DNA from 2 places in the Pseudoalteromonas sp. HL-AS1 genome. Region 2 is predicted to be linked to the other one. Evidence: predicted binding sites of a transcription regulator. Region 2 holds the regulator's gene; the other holds the start of a gene.

Region 1 (4,433 bases), 270 kb from region 2:
TTCTCGTAAGGCGCTTCGTTCCATTTTAGAAAAATGTGCATCAAAATAACGGCGATTGAATACTTTAGTTAAATCATCTAAAAATACTTTTTGATTGAGTAAGTCGTGTTGTAATTTTAACGTTATATGGGCACGAACCCTTCTAAATAGTGTTTCTTTTATAATCGGCTTTTTAATAAAATCAACAGCTCCGGCTTCCCAACACTCTTCTTCTTCGTTTTCAAAGGATGTAACAAAAATAACTGGGATATCCTGTGTTTCAGTATTATTTTTTAATTTTAAACATGTATCAATACCACTCATTCCACCCATACTAATATCGAGTAGGACTATATCGGGTACATTTACATTACAAATTTCAATTGCTTCTTCACCACTTCCAGCTGTTGTCACATTAAAATGCTCAGATAATATTTTTTTCAATACGATTAAGCTTAATAACTGATCGTCAACTATAAGTACTTTAGAATTCTTTAAACTTAGTTTTAATTGATGGTCAGAGTAATTTATTGGCATAGTAAAAATGTTTTGTTTTTTTAATTAAAAACAGCCTATAGCATCACATTTTGTTATGCAAATGTTAATTAAGAGGGGTTCTACTTATTGGTTACTAATAAAAATACTTTTTAGTAAATCTTTACTGCATAAAAACAAAAAATGAGCCACTTGGACTCATTTTATAACTTTGAATACTTAATTTAGTTAAGTATTATTCGTCATCATCTAAATCTAATTGCTGACGTTGAGCAGGTCGAGCTAAAATCTCTACGTAGAAAGAGGTCAAACCTTGCTTTTCAATTTCGCCAATTTGGTTACTTAATTCAGCAACGTGCACAACTTGCGCATCTTCAGCTGTGTTACCAAACTTACAGTCAAATGCCCAATAGTCAGCATCTTCAGGTAGCGTTTTATTACGCTCTCTTTTCAAATATTTTTTCACTTCGTGCTTTGCAGCATCAACCATACGAGGGTATTTGATTTTCTCGTGATTTAGCGTGAATGTTTTCTTCATTACGTTCCTAATTACCTTGGTTTAATGATAATGGCATTTCATGTCATACCATTTGACGCCATTATAGCAATTGCATTTAATTTTTGGATGCTTTTTTTTCATTAAATCAATTATTAGCAAATATATAAAGCAGACCCGTTATAAAGCATATATTAACTGATGATTATTACAATCATATATCACACCGCAATAAGCTGAAGTGGTTGATGTATTGCATCATTATTAAGGCTGTCGTAAAAAGCAGCTGCATCTATAGGAGGATTAGCAAGTTGTGTTTGTTCGCTTTTAATTCTTCTTCTGACAGCAAGCTCACAGTTATCTATTATATTAAGTGGAATATGCTTATCATCATTTCTAATCGCAAGTGGTTCAGGGCTTAAGCATTGCCTTAACTTAATACTTGTCATACCACAGCGCTCCCCTTCTTGAGATATTAATGAGGCATTAAACTGTCCAACCAACATATTGTATTCATCAGGGGCTAAAAGTTGCTTTGGACCTGCGCCAAATTGCTTTCTTAATGCCTCTTCTTCTATAACTAAATTATCTATTTCAGTTTTTGGTAAATGAAATTGGCTAAAGTCGAGTGCGTCATGTGACAGCATCGCTAATAATAGAGAAAATTCGCCACGGCGATTTTCATGCACACTATTATTGAGCCTACTGTTTAACTGACTCTCTGTGATTAACAAATCATCTATTTGCATAGTCTTTAGTCGATTGTGGTAACTGATAGATATTTATCGGCTTTATTTCAATTTTCTTTAGCTTTTTTCTTTACTTAAATACGCAATTTGCTATTATCAGCGCCGTTGCATTGGAGGGGTTCCCGAGCGGCCAAAGGGATCAGACTGTAAATCTGACGGCTCAGCCTTCGCTGGTTCGAATCCAGCTCCCTCCACCACTTTTCTTACCGCTAAGTTAAGTGGGGCCAAATGCAATAAAATTAGTGTGGAGGGGTTCCCGAGCGGCCAAAGGGATCAGACTGTAAATCTGACGGCTCAGCCTTCACTGGTTCGAATCCAGCTCCCTCCACCACTTCTCTACTATTCCTATATTCCTATATTCCTATATTCCTATATTCCTATATTCAGGTAACTTCAAAATACCCATTGTAAACTCATACTGTTTTTCTTTAGCCATGTTGATGATGCTTTATAATTAGGAAAAAAATGCTCAACGTGTTGCCAAAAAGCTTTGCTGTGGTTTAAGTGACGTAAATGCGCTAACTCGTGAACAATCACATAATCAATAGCATGATAAGGGGCTCCGATTAAATGCAAATTAAATGTTAGCTCTCGCTTACTATTACAACTTCCCCACTTTCGCTTATAAATAGCTACTTTTAGACTCGTAGGTAATTCTTCACCCATTTGTGCGCAGAAGTACGCTAAACGCATTTCTATATATGCAGTTAGTTGCTCTTTTAAATATTCTTCAAGAAGTTGCTGATATTTTTGCGAAGTATTTTTAACGCGCGAAGAGTGTGTAATAAGCAAGCTGTCGTTACAGTTTAGTACTTCGGACTTAGTACCTTGCTTAAATTCTATGTTTACAATGCTATCAAAGATTAAAATTTGTTTGTCTTTGAGCGGGTTCTGTCTGCTATCAGCAATATTGTGCTGTTTAGTTAATTGAGCATTTACCCACACCTGCTTATCAAAAAGCCATTCTTGGATGTGTTTATTACTAACAAATTGAGGGGCATATACAGTCACCTTCTTGTTATGTACTTTAATGGCAACCGTTTTACGTTTTATACTTTTCTTTAACTGATATTCAAACACTTTCATACTCATTAATGATATTGCTACGAGAAAATTCACCAGCAACTAATAAAACCAAATAAGGTGTAATTTGCGCTTAGTTAAGCCAATTCATTAGTTTTCTTAAGGTTGCTCGATAGAAACTTAAATATGATCATATAAATCTAACTTAGCCCCGTTAAAGGCAATACATTAGAATAAAAAACACCAACTAAAAAACTAATCCCTGATAAATAAAAGAAAACGAAAAGTAATAAATTCGTTACTTTATTCACTTCATTGAATTAACGGTTTATTTATTAATTAATTAGATTAAACTTGATAAATAAAGATTATATTTTGAGCCATTATGTTATCAGCTTTTTTTATCACAGACCAAGATCCTAGCTTAATCATTAATGGCGTTTACGATCCTCTATTAGTTTCAATGTCATTGCTAATTGCTATTTTTGCAGCCTTTTTCACCATTCGGCTTATAGAGCTCGCAAAAGAAACTCAATTTCCCAGCTACCAACGTTTAGCAAATGTGACCGCTGCTACTGTTTTTTCGGCTGGTATTTGGAGTATGCACTTTATTGGTATGCTTGCCTTTTCACTGTGTACTAATATTGATTATGATCCAACAATCACTCTCCTTTCTTTTATACCAGCATTTATAGCATGTCAGTACGCTGTATCAATGCTAGTAAATAGTAAAGGGAATCTAAAAGTATTGTCGATTTGCTCCGTGTTACTAGGAGCTGGCATTGGCACTATGCATTATAGCGGCATGGCTGCAATGGATCTTGCTCCATTACTTAGATATGATCCATTGATTTTTGCGTTATCAATCATTGTTGCTGTAGCCCTCTCCTTTATAGCCCTTTACAGTCGCTTTAATCTTGAGCGTTTTTTACCCTCTTTATCACCTCTTCAAAATAACTCAATTAGCGCTGTTATTTTAGGGTGTGCTGTTGCTGGTATGCACTATATGGGTATGGCCGCTACACGTTTTGTAGCTACATCGCCACTAATCTATGATAATGCTAACGCAACCGCAGGACTAACTTTTATCGCCATTGCAGTCGCCACAGCAACTATCGCGATTACAAGCGTGGTTGGTGTAATAAATGGTATGGTTCGCTATCGCATGCTACTTGAGGATAAGTCGGCAAAAGAATCCCGTCTAAATGCTATTTTAGGCACCGCTATAGATGGCATTGTTACCATTGACCATACTGGTATTATTTTAAGTTTTAATGAAGCCGCAAGTAAAATTTTTGGCTGGCAAGAAAACCAAGTTCAAGGCAAAAACGTAAAAATGCTAATGGACGATAACATTGCCAAGCACCACGACGAATACCTCTTAAATGCTCACAATGTTGATCTAGGTAAAATAATAGGCATAAACCGTGATGTATATGCAAAACACATGAACGGACATGTTTTTCCTATTCGCTTAGGTATAGGCGAAGTAAATCAGCCGGGCCATAACCCTTTATATGTTGGCTTTATCACCGACTTGACCGAACAACGCGCTTTGCAGCAAAGTTTAGAAGAGAAAGAACAAAAATACCGCTCTCTTATCGATAACATGCCCGGAGTCGCGTTTAGATGCAAGTTTGATGACAACTGGACTATGTTATTTATTAGTCCAAATATAATTGAGCTTACAG
Region 2 (4,433 bases):
AAATCAAATACGTTTTCAGCACCGTGACAAGCATCAACAAGTTCTGTCATAGCTAAAAAGCCTGCACCACCTTTTACAGTGTGAAAACCTCTAAATATAGCGTTTAGTAACTCGGTATCTTCTGGATTATTTTCCAGCTCAACTAACTGTTCAGATAAAAGCTCTAGGATTTCTCCAGCCTCTACAAGAAAGTCTTGTAAAATATCTTCATCGACTTCAAACATGCAGTTACTCTCCTCTTAGAAGCCCAAACTTGATAAAAGATCATCAACTTCATCTTGATCAGATACAACATCATTACGCGATTCTTTATCAATGATAGGGCCTTCAGGACCTGCTAAAGTTTGTGTGGCAACTGGTTCTTTTATTTTTTGTTGTTCTACTTTATTCGCGGTGCTGTTAGTGTCGTCTTGTTCAGCAAACGCAGTTAAAAGATGCAGTAAACTTTCTTCTACTTCCCTAACAAGTTCAATAACACGGCGAATAACTTGACCTGTTAAGTCTTGATAGTCTTGAGCCATTAGTACATTTGTCATTAAGCTTTGAAGCTCATCAGTCTTATGATGAGAGTTGTTCATAAACTTATCGATGCTATGGCAAAGTTGCTTAAACTCACCAAGCTCAATCTCGCGGCTCATTAAACGATCCCATGTCGGTTTGATATGAGATATTTCGTCCGCTAACTGTTGGGCTATAGGAAGACTCGCTTCCACTGCATCCATTGTTTTATTAGCCGCATTTTCTGTCATTTCTATAACATAATTAAGCCGCTTTTTAGCATCTGGAATCGCATCTGTCGTTATATCAGTTAAGCGAGTATCAAGCTCAAAACTTTTAAGGGCTTCGTGCAGTTGACGAGTCAACTTTCCAACTTCAGCAAATAATTCAGATTGCTCTTTAGAAGCAGCCTCTAAAATCAACTGATTTGCTTTGTCTTGCTCATCATTTTCTAAAAAAACAACGAGCTGACGAGCTTGTTCTAACGTTATTTGAGGCGCAGCTGGTGCTGGCATAAGCCTCTCCCCCATCATTAGCCTAAGCGTTCAAATACTTTTTCTAATTTAGTTTTTAATGTTCCAGCCGTAAATGGCTTAACAATATAACCATTCACGCCAGCTTGCGCCGCAGCTATTATTTGTTCTTTTTTAGCTTCTGCCGTTACCATTAATACAGGGATATGTTTTAACTTCTCGTCTGCACGTATTGCTCTTAAAAGATCAATACCCTGCATTCCAGGCATATTCCAATCCGTAACTACAAAATCAAACACTTGATTTTGCAACATAGGCAAAGCTGTAGACCCATCATCAGCTTCTTGAACGTTAGTGAAACCTAAGTCACGTAACAGGTTTTTTATAATGCGTCTCATCGTTGAAAAATCATCGACTACAAGAATTTTCATGTTTTTATCCAAAACATCCCCCAGTGAGGTATTAACCTTTGTTTGCTTACTACTAATTTATCCAGTCATTGATTTTAGCTTTAAGCTTAATCATCGCCTGACCATGTATCTGACTTACACGCGATTCACTTACATCGAGTATATGTCCTATTTCTTTTAAATTCATTTCATCGTTATAGTATAAAGAAAGTACCATTGCATCACGCTCTGGTAATGACTTAATTGCACTTAGCAAAGACTCATTAAACCGATCATTTTTAACATTATTAAAAGGTTTATCTTGCGCTAAATCTTGGCCTACGGGAGTTATAACATCCTCATCAACACCAAGGTCTTCAATACCTAGTATTTTACTCGCATTCACATCATTTAAAATATGATGGTACTCATTGAGTGAAATTTCAAGTTTTTCAGCAACTTCTGTATCTGTTGGTTCGCGATTAAGACTACTTTCGAGTCCTGTAATTGCTTCTGCAACTTGCCGGCTTTTGCGATGTACTGAACGAGGAGCCCAATCACCACGGCGCATTTCATCAAGCATGGCACCGCGAATACGAATACCTGCAAAGGTTTCAAAGCTTGCGCCCTTAGTTGCATCGAAGTTTTTTGAAGCTTCTATTAAACCTATCATTCCTGATTGAATTAAATCATCAAGCTGAACGCTAGGTGGTAATCGAGCAATTAGATGACATGCCACTTTTTTGACAAGTGATGCATGTTTCTCAACAATCACATTTAAGTTTTGTGTTGATTGATATCCCATAGCTCTATTCACCAATATTGTCATAATTAACCGTTTACTAGTTTCTCAATGAAAAACTCTAAATGCCCAGATGGTTGGTTTGGTATTGGCCATTTAACTGCTTTGGTTGCCAGCGCTTTAAACGCGAGAGCGGCTGGCGAATTAGGAAAGAGCTCTACTATTACTTTTTGACGACGCGTTGCTTTGCGCATATTTTCGTCATAAGGAACCGTTGCTACTAGCTCCATTGACACATCTAAAAAGCGATCGGTAACTTTAGATAGTTTTGCAAACAATTCAGTACCTTCACGCATACTGCGGACCATATTTGCAACAATTTTGAACTTATAAACACCATGCTCGCGGCTTAATACTTTAATAAGTGCGTAAGCATCGGTTATTGATGTTGGTTCATCGCACACTACAACCATTACATCTTGTGCTGCTCGTGAGAAGCTTAGCACCATGTCTGAAATACCAGCGGCTGTATCTACAATTAAAATATCGAATTCGGTATTCAATTCGCTAAACGCACGAATTAGTCCAGCATGCTCCGATGGTGATAACTCAACCATACTTTGCGAACCCGATGTAGCGGGTACAATTTTAATACCAGCAGGACCTTCAACTAAAATTTCGTCAAGCTCACATTCACCAGACAAAACGTGTGACAAATTACGCTCTACACGTAAACCAAGCATCACATCACAATTTGCCAAACCTAAGTCAGCATCCAGTACTAGTACTCTATTACCTTGCTGCCCTAGTGCTATAGCAGTATTTAGAGAAACATTTGTTTTCCCCACCCCACCTTTACCACCGGTTACAGCGATAACTTTAACGCCGTTGTTATTGTTTTGACTCATTTTGCGCAGGCCGCTTGCTTGATCTAATACTGTGTTAATCATACATCCCTACTGTACTTGGCGCCACTGCTTGATGCCTTGAATGTTGTGCTTTTGTTCTTTTTAAATATAATTGCTCAGCCTTTTTCACTAGTTTTTCAGCATTTGCAACACGAATATCTTCTGGTACTCGTTGTCCATTAGTAAGATACCCTATTGGAAGGCGATTTTGAATCGCAATACTAATAATCTCACCCAAACTTAATGATTCATCCAACTTGGTAAAAATACAACCACTTAACTGTACTTTTTTAAAGTGGCGTACAGTTTCTTGTAGTACATTAATTTGCGCTGTGGCACTGAGTACTAGGTAGTTTCGAATATCCACACGCTGGTTGCGCATTAACGTATTTAACTGCTCAGTTAAGCGTAAATCTCGCTGGCTCATACCTGCCGTATCAATTAACACTAGACGTTTATTTCGTAAATGATATAAAACTTCAGCTAACTCATTAGCATCTTTAACTTGTTTTACACCACAACCAATAATACGACCGTAAGTTGCAAGCTGCTCATAAGCACCAATTCTGTACGTATCAGTGGTTATTAAGGCAACTTTATCGGCGCCATACTTTTGTGCACCTAGAGCTGCAAGCTTAGCAACTGTCGTGGTTTTGCCCACACCTGTTGGACCCACTAACGCATATACACCACCTTGGCGAAGTATTTCGTTATTGGTTGTTTGCATTTGATCTTCAACCATTGTTAGCAATGCTTTCCAGCCTTGTTGACGAGACACATCATCAGGTACAAAACATGCCATTTGCTGTGCTACTTCTTTATCGATACCCATACCGACTAAACGATCAACCATACAAGCGCGTGTTGGATCGCGACGCGCCATATCTTGCTGCATCAAGCCTGATACTTGGTGCTCAAGTAATTGACGAATTGCGTTCATTTCTTCACGCATTGTTGTCATTTCTTCGCTTTCATTATTTTTATTTTGTTGGCGAGTGGTTACTGGGCTATCTAAATCATCAAAGTCGCGGTCTAAATCATCAAAACCTAAGCTATCCGCTTGAGTTTGTGGACGAACTGGCGCAGAAGCTTCAGGAGCAAACATATTTTTAGTACGCTGCCCCATATTAGGTTCTTGATAGTTATCAGTAGTATCAATACCCGATTGTGAAAACATAGAAGCAAGTTCAGGGGAGCGAGGACGCGGTGATTGTCGCTCTAGTAATGCTTGTAAGCTGTCAGCAACCTTTGCTTGTGGCTCAGGCTTAGCACGCTGTGGCTCTGGTCTTACAAAGTTATGCATGCTTTGCTGTGGCGCTTGAGCACGAGGCTCAGCATTACGTTGTGGTTGCGCTGCTACTTTAGGGGCTGCTTTGTCATAATCAACTGCCGCTACAATTTCTACACCGTTAGCCAGCTTCTT

What was found. Region 2 encodes FliA, which starts transcription of late flagellar genes. Its sites were predicted from a motif close to CTAAAGNTNNNNNNNNNNNNGCCGATA; they were not measured.
Region 1: the regulator FliA is predicted to act here: its motif matches at 1,754-1,780, upstream of RB214_RS10635 (VC2046/SO_2500 family protein).

The regions. Positions count from the first base shown of each region.
Region 1 covers NZ_CP133569.1:2,295,093-2,299,525, forward strand. Annotated here, with positions in the region: gene RB214_RS10625 (diguanylate cyclase) at 1-516, opposite strand, end outside; gene RB214_RS10630 (DUF6172 family protein) at 710-1,012, opposite strand; gene RB214_RS10635 (VC2046/SO_2500 family protein) at 1,192-1,719, opposite strand; tRNA gene RB214_RS10640 (tRNA-Tyr) at 1,832-1,916, shown strand; tRNA gene RB214_RS10645 (tRNA-Tyr) at 1,966-2,050, shown strand; gene RB214_RS10650 (M48 family metallopeptidase) at 2,113-2,811, opposite strand; gene RB214_RS10655 (MHYT domain-containing protein) at 3,128-4,433, shown strand, end outside.
Region 2 covers NZ_CP133569.1:2,570,026-2,574,458, forward strand. Annotated here, with positions in the region: gene RB214_RS11930 (chemotaxis protein CheA) at 1-224, opposite strand, end outside; gene RB214_RS11935 (protein phosphatase CheZ) at 240-1,013, opposite strand; gene cheY (chemotaxis response regulator CheY) at 1,031-1,414, opposite strand; gene RB214_RS11945 (RNA polymerase sigma factor FliA) at 1,455-2,165, opposite strand; gene RB214_RS11950 (MinD/ParA family protein) at 2,192-3,052, opposite strand; gene flhF (flagellar biosynthesis protein FlhF) at 3,045-4,433, opposite strand, start outside.